Regions from separate parts of the Streptomyces sp. NPDC059355 genome, predicted to be linked through region 3. Evidence: riboswitches for the same ligand, from Rfam matches in the RefSeq annotation. Region 3 holds a riboswitch; each other region holds the start of a gene.

Evidence for each region. Region 3 has a riboswitch for cobalamin ahead of ACFXGI_RS11180 (ribonucleoside-diphosphate reductase subunit alpha). Riboswitches for the same ligand answer to the same signal wherever they lie in the genome.
Region 1: another riboswitch for cobalamin. It lies ahead of ACFXGI_RS13390 (cobalamin biosynthesis protein); the one in region 3 lies ahead of ACFXGI_RS11180 (ribonucleoside-diphosphate reductase subunit alpha).
Region 2: another riboswitch for cobalamin. It lies ahead of ACFXGI_RS19250 (energy-coupling factor ABC transporter permease); the one in region 3 lies ahead of ACFXGI_RS11180 (ribonucleoside-diphosphate reductase subunit alpha).

The regions. Positions count from the first base shown of each region.
Region 1 is NZ_JBHYXN010000011.1:53,213-57,703, forward strand. Features, by position in the region: gene ACFXGI_RS13375 (alpha/beta hydrolase family protein) at 1-215, opposite strand, end outside; gene ACFXGI_RS13380 (anion permease) at 571-1,851, shown strand; gene ACFXGI_RS13385 (hypothetical protein) at 1,880-2,101, shown strand; cobalamin riboswitch at 2,236-2,387, shown strand; gene ACFXGI_RS13390 (cobalamin biosynthesis protein) at 2,425-3,384, shown strand; gene ACFXGI_RS13395 (cobyric acid synthase) at 3,381-4,491, shown strand, end outside.
Region 2 is NZ_JBHYXN010000018.1:144,787-149,277, reverse strand. Features, by position in the region: gene ACFXGI_RS19265 (SsgA family sporulation/cell division regulator) at 1-394, shown strand, start outside; gene ACFXGI_RS19260 (hypothetical protein) at 513-1,013, shown strand; gene ACFXGI_RS19255 (flavodoxin family protein) at 1,077-1,790, opposite strand; cobalamin riboswitch at 1,891-2,115, shown strand; gene ACFXGI_RS19250 (energy-coupling factor ABC transporter permease) at 2,144-2,845, shown strand; gene ACFXGI_RS19245 (energy-coupling factor ABC transporter substrate-binding protein) at 2,851-3,213, shown strand; gene cbiQ (cobalt ECF transporter T component CbiQ) at 3,217-3,966, shown strand; gene ACFXGI_RS19235 (ATP-binding cassette domain-containing protein) at 3,963-4,491, shown strand, end outside.
Region 3 is NZ_JBHYXN010000009.1:30,535-35,025, forward strand. Features, by position in the region: gene ACFXGI_RS11160 (carbon starvation CstA family protein) at 1-361, shown strand, start outside; gene ACFXGI_RS11165 (CstA-like transporter-associated (seleno)protein) at 358-555, shown strand; partial or broken gene ACFXGI_RS11170 (Uma2 family endonuclease) at 613-1,202, opposite strand; gene ACFXGI_RS11175 (GNAT family N-acetyltransferase) at 1,281-1,781, shown strand; cobalamin riboswitch at 1,816-1,957, shown strand; gene ACFXGI_RS11180 (ribonucleoside-diphosphate reductase subunit alpha) at 2,097-4,491, shown strand, end outside.

The DNA of each region.
Region 1 (4,491 bases), on a different contig from region 3:
TACGTACCGGGGCGCAGGGAGGCCAGCGAGCGGGTCAGGGCGACCCGGCCGGACCCGCTGGAGTGGACGCTGAGCCGGGCCCCGCCGGGCAGGGGGCGGCCGGGTTCGTGGCGCAGGGCGGCGTCGGCGGCGTACCGGCCGGCCGCGACCGCGGCGGCGCCGGCCCCGACGAGAGTGGTCGCGACGGCCGCGGCCGTCGCTGTGGCGGAAGGCACGGCTCCAGTGTCGAGGCGGGAGCGCGAGCGGGCCACTGGAGCGGAATGTTCCGATTGCGGCCCGGCGGGTCCGGGAAGAGATCCCGGGGCGGTCCGCCGGGGTCGGCGGCCGGGAGTGATCTGCGTCTCCCCGCGAGCGTCTCCGAGGCGGGTCCGGGGCCCTCGGGCCCCCGGTGGAGCCATCCGTTCACCCAGCTTTGACGTGCATTAATCGCCGTATCAGCGCCAAAATGGGGATGAAGGTCCCGATGGCACGACGGGCCCGTACACCGCTCCGCCGGAGTCAGTTCACCTTCCGTTCATCCAGGTTGCCTACGGTCGCCGAGCCACTGACGTCAAACAGAAGCCTGGGTAAATGGAGCACATAACGCTTCTCCTCGGGATCGTGATCATCACCGCTCTCGTGTTCGACTTCACGAACGGTTTCCACGACACGGCCAACGCGATGGCCACCACCATCTCGACCGGCGCCCTCAAGCCCAAGACGGCGGTGGCCATGTCCGCCGTGCTCAACCTCGTCGGCGCGTTCATGTCCGTGGAGGTCGCCAAGACGATCTCCAAGGGCCTGGTCAACGAAGAGGGCATCCAGCCGGAAGTGATCTTCGCGGCCCTCGTCGGCGCGATCCTCTGGAACCTCGTCACCTGGCTGGTCGGACTCCCCTCCAGCTCCTCGCACGCCCTGATGGGCGGCCTGGTCGGCGCGGCCGTCGCCTCCGCCGGCCTCGGCGCCGTCAACGGCGGCACGCTCGTCACCAAGGTGCTGCTCCCCGCGGTCGCCGCGCCGATCGTGGCCGGCGTGGCCGCGATGCTGGCCGCCAAGGTCACGTACAAGCTGGGCGGGAACGTCGGCAAGAAGACCTCCGCCAGGGGCTACAAGGCCGGTCAGATCGCCTCGGCCGGTCTCGTCTCCCTGGCGCACGGCACCAACGACGCGCAGAAGACGATGGGCATCATCACCCTGGCGCTGGTCGCCGGCGGCGCGCTCGCGCCCGGCTCCAACCCGCCGGTCTGGGTCATCGTCTCCGCCGGCATGGCGATCGCGTTGGGTACCTCCCTGGGTGGCTGGCGCATCATCCGCACCATGGGCAGCGGCCTGACCGACCTCCAGCCGCAGCAGGGCTTCGCCGCCCAGACCTCGGCCGCGAGCGTCATCCTGGCCTCCTCCACCCTCGGCTTCTCCCTCTCCACCACCCACGCGTGCTCCGGCGCCGTCATGGGTGCGGGCCTGGGCCGCAAGGGCGGTGTGGTCCGCTGGTCCACCGCCACCCGCATGTTCATCGCCTGGGGCCTGACCCTGCCGGCCGCCGCCGTCGTCGCCTCCGGCGCCGAGCTGGTCATGCGCACCGGTGACGTCGGCGTCGCCGCGGTCGCGCTCTTCCTGGTCGCCTCCTGCGCCGCCATCTGGCTCATCTCGCGCCGCCAGGTCGTCGACCACAGCAACGTCAACGAGGTGCAGCCGGCCGCCGCCGAGGCGCCGGGTGTGGTCACCACGGCCATGGCCGCCGTCACCGTCCCGCCGACGATGGCCGCCGAGGCCGCCGCCGGTACGACCGCCGCGGTCACCGACGAGGCCCTGAAGGCCACCATCCCGGCGGCCGCCCCGGCCGCGCCGGCGGCTCCCGCCGCCGCGGTCTGACCCCGAGAACGACAGAGGAATCCGCAGTATGAAGATCGACTGGGCAGCACTCGGCTCCGTCTTCGGGGTCAGCCTCTCCGCCACCGTCGCCCTCGTGGCCCTGTTCACCCTGGGCCTGGTGGGCCTCTCCAAGCACGAGGCCGCCACCGAGCAGGGCGGCACCGCCACCCTCGCCCGCAGCAGTGCGTACGCCTGCTTCGCGCTCGTCGCGGGGGCCGTGGCCTACGGGATCTACCTGATCGTCGCCTGATCCCGGCCGACACGACCCGATCGATTCGGGCACGGCGTACGAAAGCTCCCTCCGGGTTTCCCGGGGGGAGCTTTCGTACGTCTGTGACGTGTGCCGTTCACCTGCCTCGCCGCAGGTCAACGGCGAGTTGACGGGCCTTCGCGGTGCGTGGTGGACTGCCCGAGCCAATACGGCGGCATGGAGAGGAAGTCCGGTGCGAATCCGGCGCGGTCCCGCCACTGTCACCGGGGAGCACGCGGCTCGTGCGCCCCGGGAGCCAGGAACTCCCACCGCCGGACACGTCGAACCAGGGCGCGGACCCTGAGTGAGGACATACCTGCACCATGCGTGCCGACCGCGTCTTCGCGTACGGCGCCACGGCGGGCCTGATCGGCGACCGGATCCTCGGTGATCCGCGCCGCGGGCACCCCGTGGCCGCCTTCGGACGAGCCGCCGCCGCCGTCGAGCGCGCCCTGTGGCGCGACGACCGCGGCAGGGGCGTCGTACACACCCTCCTGTGCGCCGGGGGCGCGGCCGCCGTCGGCGCGCTGGGCGCCCGGGCCGTGCGCTCCCGTCCCGCGGCCGCCCGTGTAGCCCTGACCGCCGCGGCCACCTGGGCCGTCGTCGGCGGCACCTCGCTGGGCCGGGAGGCCCGCGCCATCGGCGGCGCGCTCGCCGCCGGGGACGCCGAGGTGGCCCGCGAGCGGCTGCCACACCTGTGCGGGCGCGATCCGCAGGCCCTGGACGAGCAGCAGATGGCCCGCGCCGTCGTGGAGTCGGTCGCCGAGAACACCTCCGACGCGGTGGTCGGGGCCCTCGTGTGGGGCGCCGCCGCCGGGGTCCCCGGGCTGCTGGCGTTCCGCGCCGTGAACACCCTGGACGCCATGGTCGGCCACAAGTCGCCGCGCCACCTGCGCTACGGGTGGGCCTCGGCCCGGCTCGACGACCTCGCGGGCTGGCCGGGCGCCCGGCTGACCGCGCTGGCCGCCGTACTGGCCGGGCCCGACCGGCGGGGAGCCGTACGGGCCTGGCGCGCGGACGCCGCCGCGCACCCGAGCCCGAACGCCGGCCCCGTGGAGGCCTCCTTCGCCGGGGCGCTCGGCGTGCGGCTGGGGGGCACCCTGGCGTACGGGGGACGGGTCGAGCACCGGGCCGTGCTGAACGGCGGGGCGGGGCGGCCCGTGCAGGTCTCCGACATCGAACGCGCGGTGCGGCTGTCGCGTCAGGTGACGTGGCTGGCACTGGGGGCGTGTGTGGCACTGCGCTGTGCGGTGTCGTACGGCATACGGAAGGGACGCGGATGAGCGGCGGGAAGCTCGGCGGGGGACTCCTCGTCGCCGGCACCACATCGGACGCGGGCAAGAGCGTCGTCACGGCGGGCATCTGCCGCTGGCTGGCCCGGCAGGGCGTGAAGGTGGCGCCCTTCAAGGCGCAGAACATGTCGCTGAACTCCTTCGTGACCCGCGAGGGCGCCGAGATCGGGCGCGCGCAGGCGATGCAGGCGCAGGCGGCGCGCGTGGAGCCGACGGCGCTGATGAACCCGGTGCTGCTCAAGCCCGGCAGCGACCAGAGCAGCCAGGTGGTGCTGCTGGGCAAGCCGGTGGGCGAGATGAGCGCCCGCGGGTTCTTCGGGAGTGTCGGGCCCGCGGCGCAGCCGCAATCGGGCGCGGCGTCCCCCGGGAAGGCGCTGTACGGAGGACGGCGGGAGCAGCTTCTCGGTGTCGTCACGGACTGCCTGGAGCAGCTGCGGGGCACGTATGACGCCGTGATCTGCGAGGGGGCGGGCAGTCCGGCCGAGATCAACCTGCGCCGGACCGACATCGTGAACATGGGCATCGCGCGGGCCGCGCGGTTCCCGGTGGTCGTGGTCGGGGACATCGACCGGGGCGGGGTCTTCGCCTCGTTCTTCGGGACGACGGCGCTGCTGTCGCCGCAGGACCAGTCGCTGATCGCCGGATACATGGTCAACAAGTTCCGCGGCGACGTGTCGCTGCTGGAACCCGGCATGGAGATGCTGCGCTCCCTCACCGGACGGGGGACGTACGGCGTCCTGCCCTTCCGGCACGGGCTGGGCATCGACGAGGAGGACGGGCTCCGGGTCTCCCTGCGGGGCGCGGTCCGCGAGTCGGTGGTGGCCCCGCCGGTCGGCGAGGACGTGCTGCGGGTCGCGGTGTGCGCGGTGCCGCTGATGTCGAACTTCACGGACGTCGACGCGCTGGCGGCGGAGCCGGGCGTGGTGGTGCGGTTCGTGGACCGGGCCGAGGAACTGGCCGACGCGGACCTGGTCGTGGTGCCGGGCACCCGGGGCACGGTCAAGGCCCTGGAGTGGCTGCGCGAGCGCGGCCTCGCGGACGCGCTGCTGCGGCGGGCCGCGGAGGGCCGGCCGGTGCTGGGCATCTGCGGCGGCTTCC
Region 2 (4,491 bases), on a different contig from region 3:
GTACCGCGTCCTCCCGCTCCGGCTGGAGGCTTCGCCCGAGCCCGTGCCGGTGTTCGGGGCCTTCACGTACCGCCGGGACCGGCCCTACGAGCTGGCGCTCGACTTCCGGGGCGCCGGAATGCACCTGGCGCGCTGGGTGTTCTCCCGCGACCTGCTGCTCGACGGGGAGACCTGCGCGACGGGCGAGGGGGACATCCGGGTGTGGCCGCGGTGGCAGGGCGGGGAGCCGCGGGTCTTCCTCGCCTTCACCAACGGCGCGCAGAGCTGCGTCGTGTCCGCCCGGGCGAAGGACGTACGGGTGCTGTGCCGGCGGCTGGTCACTCTGGTGCCGCGGGGCGAGGAACGGCGGCACTACGACCTCGACGCCGAGCTGAGCACCCTCCTGCCCCGATAGGGTCCAATTTGGGATTATTTCTTTTGGTTTGATGCGGTCTGGGTGCAACCATGAGCCTGCCGGGGAGTGTCCTCAGCAGTGACACCGGTCCCCGCCTCTGAAGAATCAGGGGGACGTCATGAACCATCTCCGCCGCCGGCAGCTCGTGGCCCTCGCCACAGGTGCGCTGCTCACCGCCGGGATCACCCTCGCCGCGCCGGCCTCGGCCGCCGTCCGGCCCACGCCGCTCGTCGTGAACGCCCGCTGGGGCGGGCACTGCACGTACGACCGCATCGTCATCGACCTGCGGGGATACGTGCCCCAGGCCACCGTCACCCGCGTCCCGCGGCTGGTCCACGACGGGTCCGGCGCACCCGTCCCGCTGGCCGGGAAGCACTTCCTTCAGATCCGGCTGCATCCCGCCGCGGCGCACGACCGCGCGGGCGACAGCACGTACCGCGGGCCGAAGCTGGTCAAGATCCATCTGCCGCAGCTGAAGGGGCTCGCCCTGACCGGCGACTTCGAGGGTTACGTGACCTTCGGCGCCGCCTTCGAGGGCAGGCCCTCCTTCAGCTCCTTCAAGCTGCACGGGCCCGAGCGCTTCGTGCTGGACGTCGCGCACCGCAACGTGTGCCGATGAGGGCGGAGGGCGGGCGGGTGCCGCCGGGCACCCGCCGGCCAGACGGGACTTTGACGACACGACCTAGCGGTAGTCGGGGTTCGGGAAGTCGAAGCGGCAGCCGGCGTCCCACTCCGAGCGCTGGTTGCCGTGCGCCGGGATGCCGCCCCCGCGCTTGAGCAGGGCGGCCAGGTGCATGAGGTTCCAGGACATGAAGGTGGTGTTGCGGTTGGTGAAGTCGTTTTCGGGTCCGCCCGAACCGGGGTCGAGGTACGAGGGCCCGGGCCCGGCCTCGCCGATCCAGCCGGCGTCGGCCTGCGGCGGGATCGCGTAGCCGAGGTGCTGGAGGCTGTAGAGGACGTTCATCGCGCAGTGCTTCACGCCGTCCTCGTTGCCGGTGACGAGCGCGCCGCCGACGCGGCCGTAATAGGCGTACTGGCCCCGCTCGTTCAGGATCGAGGAGCAGGCGTAGAGCCGCTCGATGACCTGCTTCATCACGGAGCTGTTGTCGCCGAGCCAGATCGGGCCGCACAGCACGAGGATGTCGGCGTCCATGATCTGGCTGTAGAGGACGGGCCACTGGTCGCTTTCCCAGCCGTGCTCGGTCATGTCGGGCCAGACACCGGTGGCGATGTCGTGGTCGACGGCGCGGATGAGCGAGGTCCGGGCGCCGGCCGCCGCCATGACGGCGCGGCTCCGGTCGATCAGGCCCTCGGTGTTGCTGGTCTCGGGCGAGCGCTTGAGGGTGCAGTTGACGTAGACGGCGGTCAGGTCGGAGTAGTCGAAGTCGGCGGGCACGCCGCCAGCCTGCGCGGCGGCGGCCGGGGCCGCCAGCGGACGGCAGCCGTTCGGGCGTCCGGGCGTCCGGACCGGGGTTGGTGCAGGTCCGTCCGTCCGACTAGGGTCAGTGAGCCTTGGTGTTCGGGAAACCGGTGGGAAACCGGTGCGGCCCTCGCCACTGTGAACGGGAAGTCCGGCTCCACTCTCCCCCAGACTCCGTCCGGGAGGTGCCCCCATCGGGAAGCCACTGGGCGGCGCGGGAGGTTCCGCACCGCCCGGGAAGGCGGAGCCAGGGCATCAGCACCCGTGAGCCAGGAGACCGGCCGGGGCGCGTCGTCCATCCACGAGGTGCTGGAGAGGTCTCCCCACACATGCACATAGCCGAGGGGTTCCTGCCCCCGTTGCACGCGGTCGCCTGGGGCGCCGCGTCCGCTCCGTTCGTCGTCCACGGTGTCCGCGCCCTCACCCGTGAGGTGAAGGCGAACCCGGAGAGCACGCTGCTGCTCGGGGCGTCCGGAGCATTCACCTTCGTCCTGTCCGCGCTGAAGATCCCGTCCGTGACGGGCAGTTGCTCGCACCCCACGGGGACCGGACTCGGGGCGATCCTGTTCCGGCCGCCGGTCATGGCGGTGCTCGGCACGATCACCCTGCTCTTCCAGGCGCTGCTGCTGGCGCACGGCGGTCTGACCACCCTCGGCGCGAACGTCTTCTCGATGGCGATCGCCGGACCGTGGGCGGGGTACGGGGTCTACCTGCTGCTGAAGCGCTTCGGCGTCCCGCTGATGGCGACCGTCTTCTTCGGCGCCTTCTTCGCCGACCTGGTCACCTACTGCGTGACCTCCGTGCAGCTGGCGCTGGCCTTCCCGGACCCGGGTACCGGATTCCCCGGCGCGCTCGCGAAGTTCGGGGGCATCTTCGCCGTGACCCAGATCCCGCTCGCGGTGAGCGAGGGGCTGCTGACGGTGCTCGTGATGCGGCTGCTGATGCAGTCGAGCAAGTCGGACCTGGTCCGGCTGGGCGTGGCGAAGCTGAGCGGGCGCAGCGGGCAGAGCGAGCGGAAGGCGGCGCTCTGATGGGCATGAGCCGGAACACGAAGATCAACGGCCTGCTGCTGCTCCTGGTGGCGGCGCTGGCCGTACTGCCGATCGCGCTCGGGATGGGCGAGGGCAAGGAGGAGCCCTTCACGGGCGCCGACGCGCAGGCGGAGACGGCCATCACCGAGCTGAGGCCGGACTACGAGCCCTGGTTCTCGCCGCTGTACGAACCCCCCTCCGGGGAGGTGGAGTCGGCCCTGTTCGCCCTCCAGGCGGCCCTGGGCGCGGGCGTGCTCGCGTACTACTTCGGCGTCCGCCAGGGCCGCCGCCAGGGCGCCGCGCTCGCCGCCGCCGCGGGTGCTCCGGATACCGCCGGGGCGTCCGACACGGCCGCCGCGGAGTCGTAGGCGGTGCTGCCGATCGACGTGGCGGCGCACGGCAGCCGGTGGCGGCGCCGGCATCCGCTGGAGAAGGCCCTGCTGGGGCTCGGGCTGACGGTCACCGCCGTGTGCCTGCCGCCCTGGCCCGGCGGGCCGCTGGTCGCCGCCGCCACCCTCGCCGTGCTGCTCGGCCCGGCCGGCGTGGCCGGGCGGCAGCTGTGGCGGGCCTTCCGGATCCCGCTGGGCTTCTGCTTCACCGGCGCGCTGCCGCTCCTGGTCGCCGTCGGCGGCCCGGCCGGGTTCGTCTCGCTCGCACCCGACGGCCCCCGGCACGCCGCGGAGCTGCTCCTGCGGACCTCGGCGGCCTCCCTCGGCGTGCTGCTGTTCGCCTTCACCACACCCGTCTCGGACGTCCTGCCCCGGCTGGTCCGGGCCGGGGTCCCGGCGCCGGTGGTGGACGTGGCCCTGGTCATGTACCGCATCGGCTTCCTGCTGCTGGACTCCACGGCCCGGGTCCGGCGTGCCCAGGCGGCCCGCCTGGGCACCTCCGGGCGGGCCGCGGCGTGGCGTTCGCTGGCCGGGCTCGCCGCGACCTCCTTCGTACGGGCCTTCGACCGCGCGGCGCGGCTCCAGGAGGGGTTGGCCGGGCGCGGCTACGACGGCGCGCTGCGGGTCCTCGTACCGGAGGCGGCCCTGTCCTGGCGGTTCCTGGCGGCGTCCGGGGCCCTGCTGGCGGCCCTGATCACCCTGACTCTCACCCTGAAGGGGCTGTACCTGTGAACCCGTTGGTGGAACTGGCCGGCGCCGGATACGCGTACGAGGACGGCCCCGCGGTCCTGTCCGGCGTGGACTTCGCCATCGCCGAGGGCCGGGCGCTGGTCCTGCTGGGCCGCAACGGCAGCGGGAAGACCACGCTGATGCGGCTGCTGAGCGGGGGCCTGCGGCCCGGCACGGGCGCGCTGCGCCTCGACGGCGCGGCGGTCTCGTACGACCGGGCGGGTCTGACCCGGCTGCGCACGGCCGTGCAGCTGGTGGTCCAGGACCCGGACGACCAGCTGTTCGCGGCCTCGGTGGAGCAGGACGTGTCCTTCGGCCCGCTGAACCTGGGACTGGCGGCGGCCGAGGTGCGCGCCCGGGTGGATTCGGCGCTCGCCGCGCTGGACATCACGGCGCTGCGGGACCGCCCGACGCACCTGCTCTCGTACGGCCAGCGCAAGCGCGCGGCGATCGCGGGGGCCGTGGCGATGGCTCCGCGGGTGCTGATCCTGGACGAGCCGACGGCGGGCCTGGACCCGGACGGACAGG
Region 3 (4,491 bases):
CGACGTGAAGGTCGGCTTCTTCGCGCAGCGCGACAAGTACCAGACCGGGATCGACGCCGGGAAGGTCCTGCCGCCCGCCAAGAACATGGGCGAGATGCACACGATCGTCACGAACGCGACGGTAGACGGCGCGCTGTCGGCGCTGTTCGCGATCCTGATCGTCATCGTGCTGCTGGACGCGGCGCGGACCTGCCTGAAGGCCGCCGGCAACCCGGAGGCGGTCAGGCTGTCCGAGGTCCCGTGGACCGAATCGAAGATCATCGCCCCGGCCGGGCTCATCGCGACGCCCGAGGAGCGGGCGGAGCTCGCCGCCGCAGGCCTGGACTCGGGCGGCGGCCGCGTGAAGGAGCCGGTGGCGTGAGCGGGGTCCGCGCGGCGCTGGCGAAGGCGCGGTTCTTCGTACGGGAGTTCTCGGGCGAGGCGGCGTACGAGCGCTACGTCGCGCACGCCCGTACGCACGACCCGGACGCGCAGGTCATGACCCGCCGCGCCTTCGAACGCGCCCGCACGGACTCCCGCGAGGCGGACCCCCGCGAGGGCTTCCGCTGCTGCTGAGGACTTACGTGAAGGGGCTCCGCCGGTCACCGGCTGAGCCCCTTCACGTCGTGCGGGTCAGCGCACCCAGTCCTTGAGGGGCTCGGTATCCAGGGTGATGCCGACAGGGTCCGGGAGCCGGACTTCCCTGCCGAACGGCACCGTGCGTACGGTCTCGTAGCGGGCGCCATCCGGGTCACTGTGGACGAGAACCTGGCATTTGAGCCGATCGACGAGCAGGTGGACGGGGATGCCGGTCTCCGCGTAGGCACGCGGCTTCTCGATCCGGTCTCGCCGCTCGGTATCGGAGTCCCACGAGGTCACCTCGACAGCCATCAGGATCGGGCCCGGGTCCACCCAGTCGCCCTGCCCGACGAACGCGTCCTCGTGCGCCAGTACGCCGTCCGGAATGGCACGGCCCTCCCGGTACTGCTCTGCCTTGATTCCCTGCCCTGGGTGCAGCCAGAAGCCCGGGTGGTGCCGGATGCAGATCCGCGTCAACCACAGAATGATCCGCCCGTCCCGTGGTCCCCGACCGTCATTGCCTTGCTCCTCAGCACCCCACCGATGAATTCCAGTCGCAGCCCCTCCTCCTCGCGGGCCGCTATCCGGGCGAGGTGCTCGAACACTGCGGTCGTCATGTGGGGCCGGTCGGGCATCACGGTCATGCCTCGCTCGCCTTCCTCGACGGTGCCGTCTCCGACGACAGCGCCGGGCACCGGCAGCCGTCCGGCACACTCGACCGCATGGACATCGTGATCAGGGAAGCTCTGGCGGCGGAGTACGGGACGCTCGGGGAAATCACCGCGCAGGCCTACCTCGGGGACGGGTTCCTGACGTTCGGCGAGGACGACCCGTACCTCGCTCGGCTGCGCGACGTGGCCGGGCGTGCCGCCGACGGGGTGATACTCGTCGCCGCGACGGGCGACGGCCGGCTCCTCGGCGGGGTGGCCTTCGCCGCGCCCGGGAGCCCGCTGTGCGACATCGCCGGACCCGACGAGGCCGAGTTCCGGATGCTGGCCGTCGCCCGGGAGGGCCGCGGGCGCGGCGCCGGGGAGGCTCTGGTGCGGGCCTGCGCGGACCGCGCCCGGGCCGTCGAGGGCGTACGGCGCCTCGTGCTGTCCACCACGGACGACATGGCCGGCGCCCACCGGATCTACGAACGGCTCGGTTTCGTGCGCACGCCGGAACGGGACTGGGAGCCCGTCCCCGGCCTCCCTCTGCGCACGTACGGTCTCGAACTGTAGCCACGCCGACACAACATCTAGGGGGTCGCGCATGAAGGGGCCCCCACATGTATGCTCGTCCTCGCTGTCGTCGCAGGGGAATCCGGTGCGAATCCGGAACTGTCCCGCAACGGTATGAAGTACACCCATTGGTGTCACCGCAAGTCCGATGACCTGCCGACAGTACGCCCGGCTCGACCGAACCGGGTGTCGATACGTCCGGGCCTCGCGGTTGGGCCGGTGGACGCCGCGCGGTGCTGCCCCGTCATGCCCGCACGCGCCCGCTCGCGCCCGCACCGCAGGTGTCCCGGAGCCGAGCGAGGGAGAGCTCCCCCCGTGACCATCGCGCCTTCCGCACCGCGCGCCGAGTCCGACCCGTCCGACACCGGAATCGAGACCGGGGGACCTGGGGCCGCACTGCTGCGTACCCTCACCGAGCTGACGGCCGACCTCCCCGACACCGACCCGGGCCGGGTCGCCGCCGCCGCGCTCCGCGGGCGCAGCGCCGCCGCCGACGAGGCCGAACTGCGCGGGCTGGCCACGGAGGCCGCGGCCGGTCTGATCTCCGAGGACCCGGCGTACTCCCGGCTCGCCGCCCGGCTGCTGACGCTGGCCGTCGCCGAGGAAGCCGCCGGCCAGGGGGCCACCTCCTTCTCCTCCTGCGTAGCGGTGGGCCACCGCGAGGGCCTGATCGCGGACCGCACCGCCGAGTTCGTGGCGCTGCACGCGAACCGCCTGGACGCGCTGGTCGACCACACGCTGGCCGAGGGCGCCGACGACCGCTTCGGCTTCTTCGGTCTGCGCACCCTGCACAGCCGCTACCTGCTGCGCCACCCGATCACCCGCCAGGTGATCGAGACCCCGCAGCACTTCATGCTCCGCGTGGCCTGCGGCCTCGCCGAGAACGACAGTGTCCAGGCCGTCGAGGAAGTGGCCTCGCTCTACCGGCTGATGAGCCGCCTCGACTACCTGCCGTCCTCCCCCACGCTCTTCAACTCCGGCACCCGGCACCCGCAGATGTCCTCCTGCTACCTGCTGGACTCCCCGCTGGACGAGCTCGACTCGATCTACGACCGCTACCACCAGGTCGCGCGTCTGTCGAAGCACGCCGGCGGCATCGGTCTCTCGTACTCGCGCATCCGCGCCCGCGGTTCGCTGATCCGCGGTACGAACGGCCACTCCAACGGCATCGTGCCGTTCCTGAAGACCCTCGACGCCTCCGTCGCCGCCGTGAACCAGGGCGGCCGCCGCAAGGGCGCCGCCGCGGTCTACCTGGAGACCTGGCACGCGGACATCGAGGAGTTCCTGGAGCTCCGCGACAACACGGGCGAGGACCAGCGCCGTACGCACAACCTGAACCTGGCGCACTGGGTGCCGGACGAGTTCATGCGCCGCGTGAACGCGGACGCCGACTGGTCGCTGTTCTCCCCGGCCGACGTGCCCGAGCTGGTCGACCTGTGGGGCGACGAGTTCGACGCCGCGTACCACAAGGCCGAGGCCGCGGGCCTCGCCCGCAAGACCATGCCCGCCCGCGACCTGTACGGCCGGATGATGCGCACCCTCGCGCAGACCGGCCAGGGCTGGATGACCTTCAAGGACGCCTCCAACCGCACGGCGAACCAGACCGCCGAGCCGGGCAGCGTCGTCCACTCCTCGAACCTGTGCACCGAGATCATCGAGGTCACCGACGACGGCGAGACCGCCGTCTGCAACCTGGGCTCGGTCAACCTGGGCGCGTTCGTCCTCACCGAGACCGGTGAGATCGACTGGGAGCGGCTGGACGAGACCGTCCGTACGGCCGTCACCTTCCTCGACCGCGTCGTGGACATCAACTTCTACCCGACCGAGCAGGCCGGCCGCTCCAACGCCCGCTGGCGTCCGGTGGGCCTGGGCGCGATGGGCCTGCAGGACGTCTTCTTCAAGCTGAAGCTGCCGTTCGACTCCCCCGAGGCGAAGGCGCTGTCCACCAAGCTCTCCGAGCGCATCATGCTGGCCGCGTACGAGGCCTCCTGCGACCTCGCCGAGCGCAGCGGCCCGCTCCCGGCCTGGGAGCAGACCCGCACCGCCCGCGGCGTCCTGCACCCGGACCACTACGACGTCCAGCTGAACTGGCCCGAGCGCTGGGACGCGCTGCGCGCCCGCGTCGCGGAGTCCGGCATGCGCAACTCGCTGCTGCTGGCCATCGCGCCGACGGCGACGATCGCCTCGATCGCCGGCGTGTACGAGTGCATCGAGCCGCAGGTCTCCAACCTCTTCAAGCGCGAGACGCTCAGCGGTGAGTTCCTCCAGGTCAACGGCTACCTGGTGGAGGAGCTGAAGAAGCTCGGCGTGTGGGACTCCCAGACCCGCGAGGCGCTGCGCGACTCGTCCGGCTCCGTCCAGGGCTTCGGCTGGATCCCGGCCGAGGTGCGCGAGCTGTACCGCACGGCGTGGGAGATCCCGCAGCGCGGTCTGATCGACATGGCGGCGGCCCGTACGCCGTACCTCGACCAGTCGCAGTCGCTGAACCTGTTCCTGGAGACGCCGACCATCGGGAAGCTGTCCTCGATGTACGCGTACGCCTGGAAGCAGGGCCTGAAGACCACGTACTACCTGCGCTCGCGCCCGGCGACGAAGATCGCCCGCGCCGCCCAGGCGGCCACCCCCGCAGCGCTCCCCCTGGCCGACGCCGCCGCCGAGGCCGCGGCCGCGGAAGCGCTGGCCTGCTCCCTTGAGAACCCCGAGTCCTGCG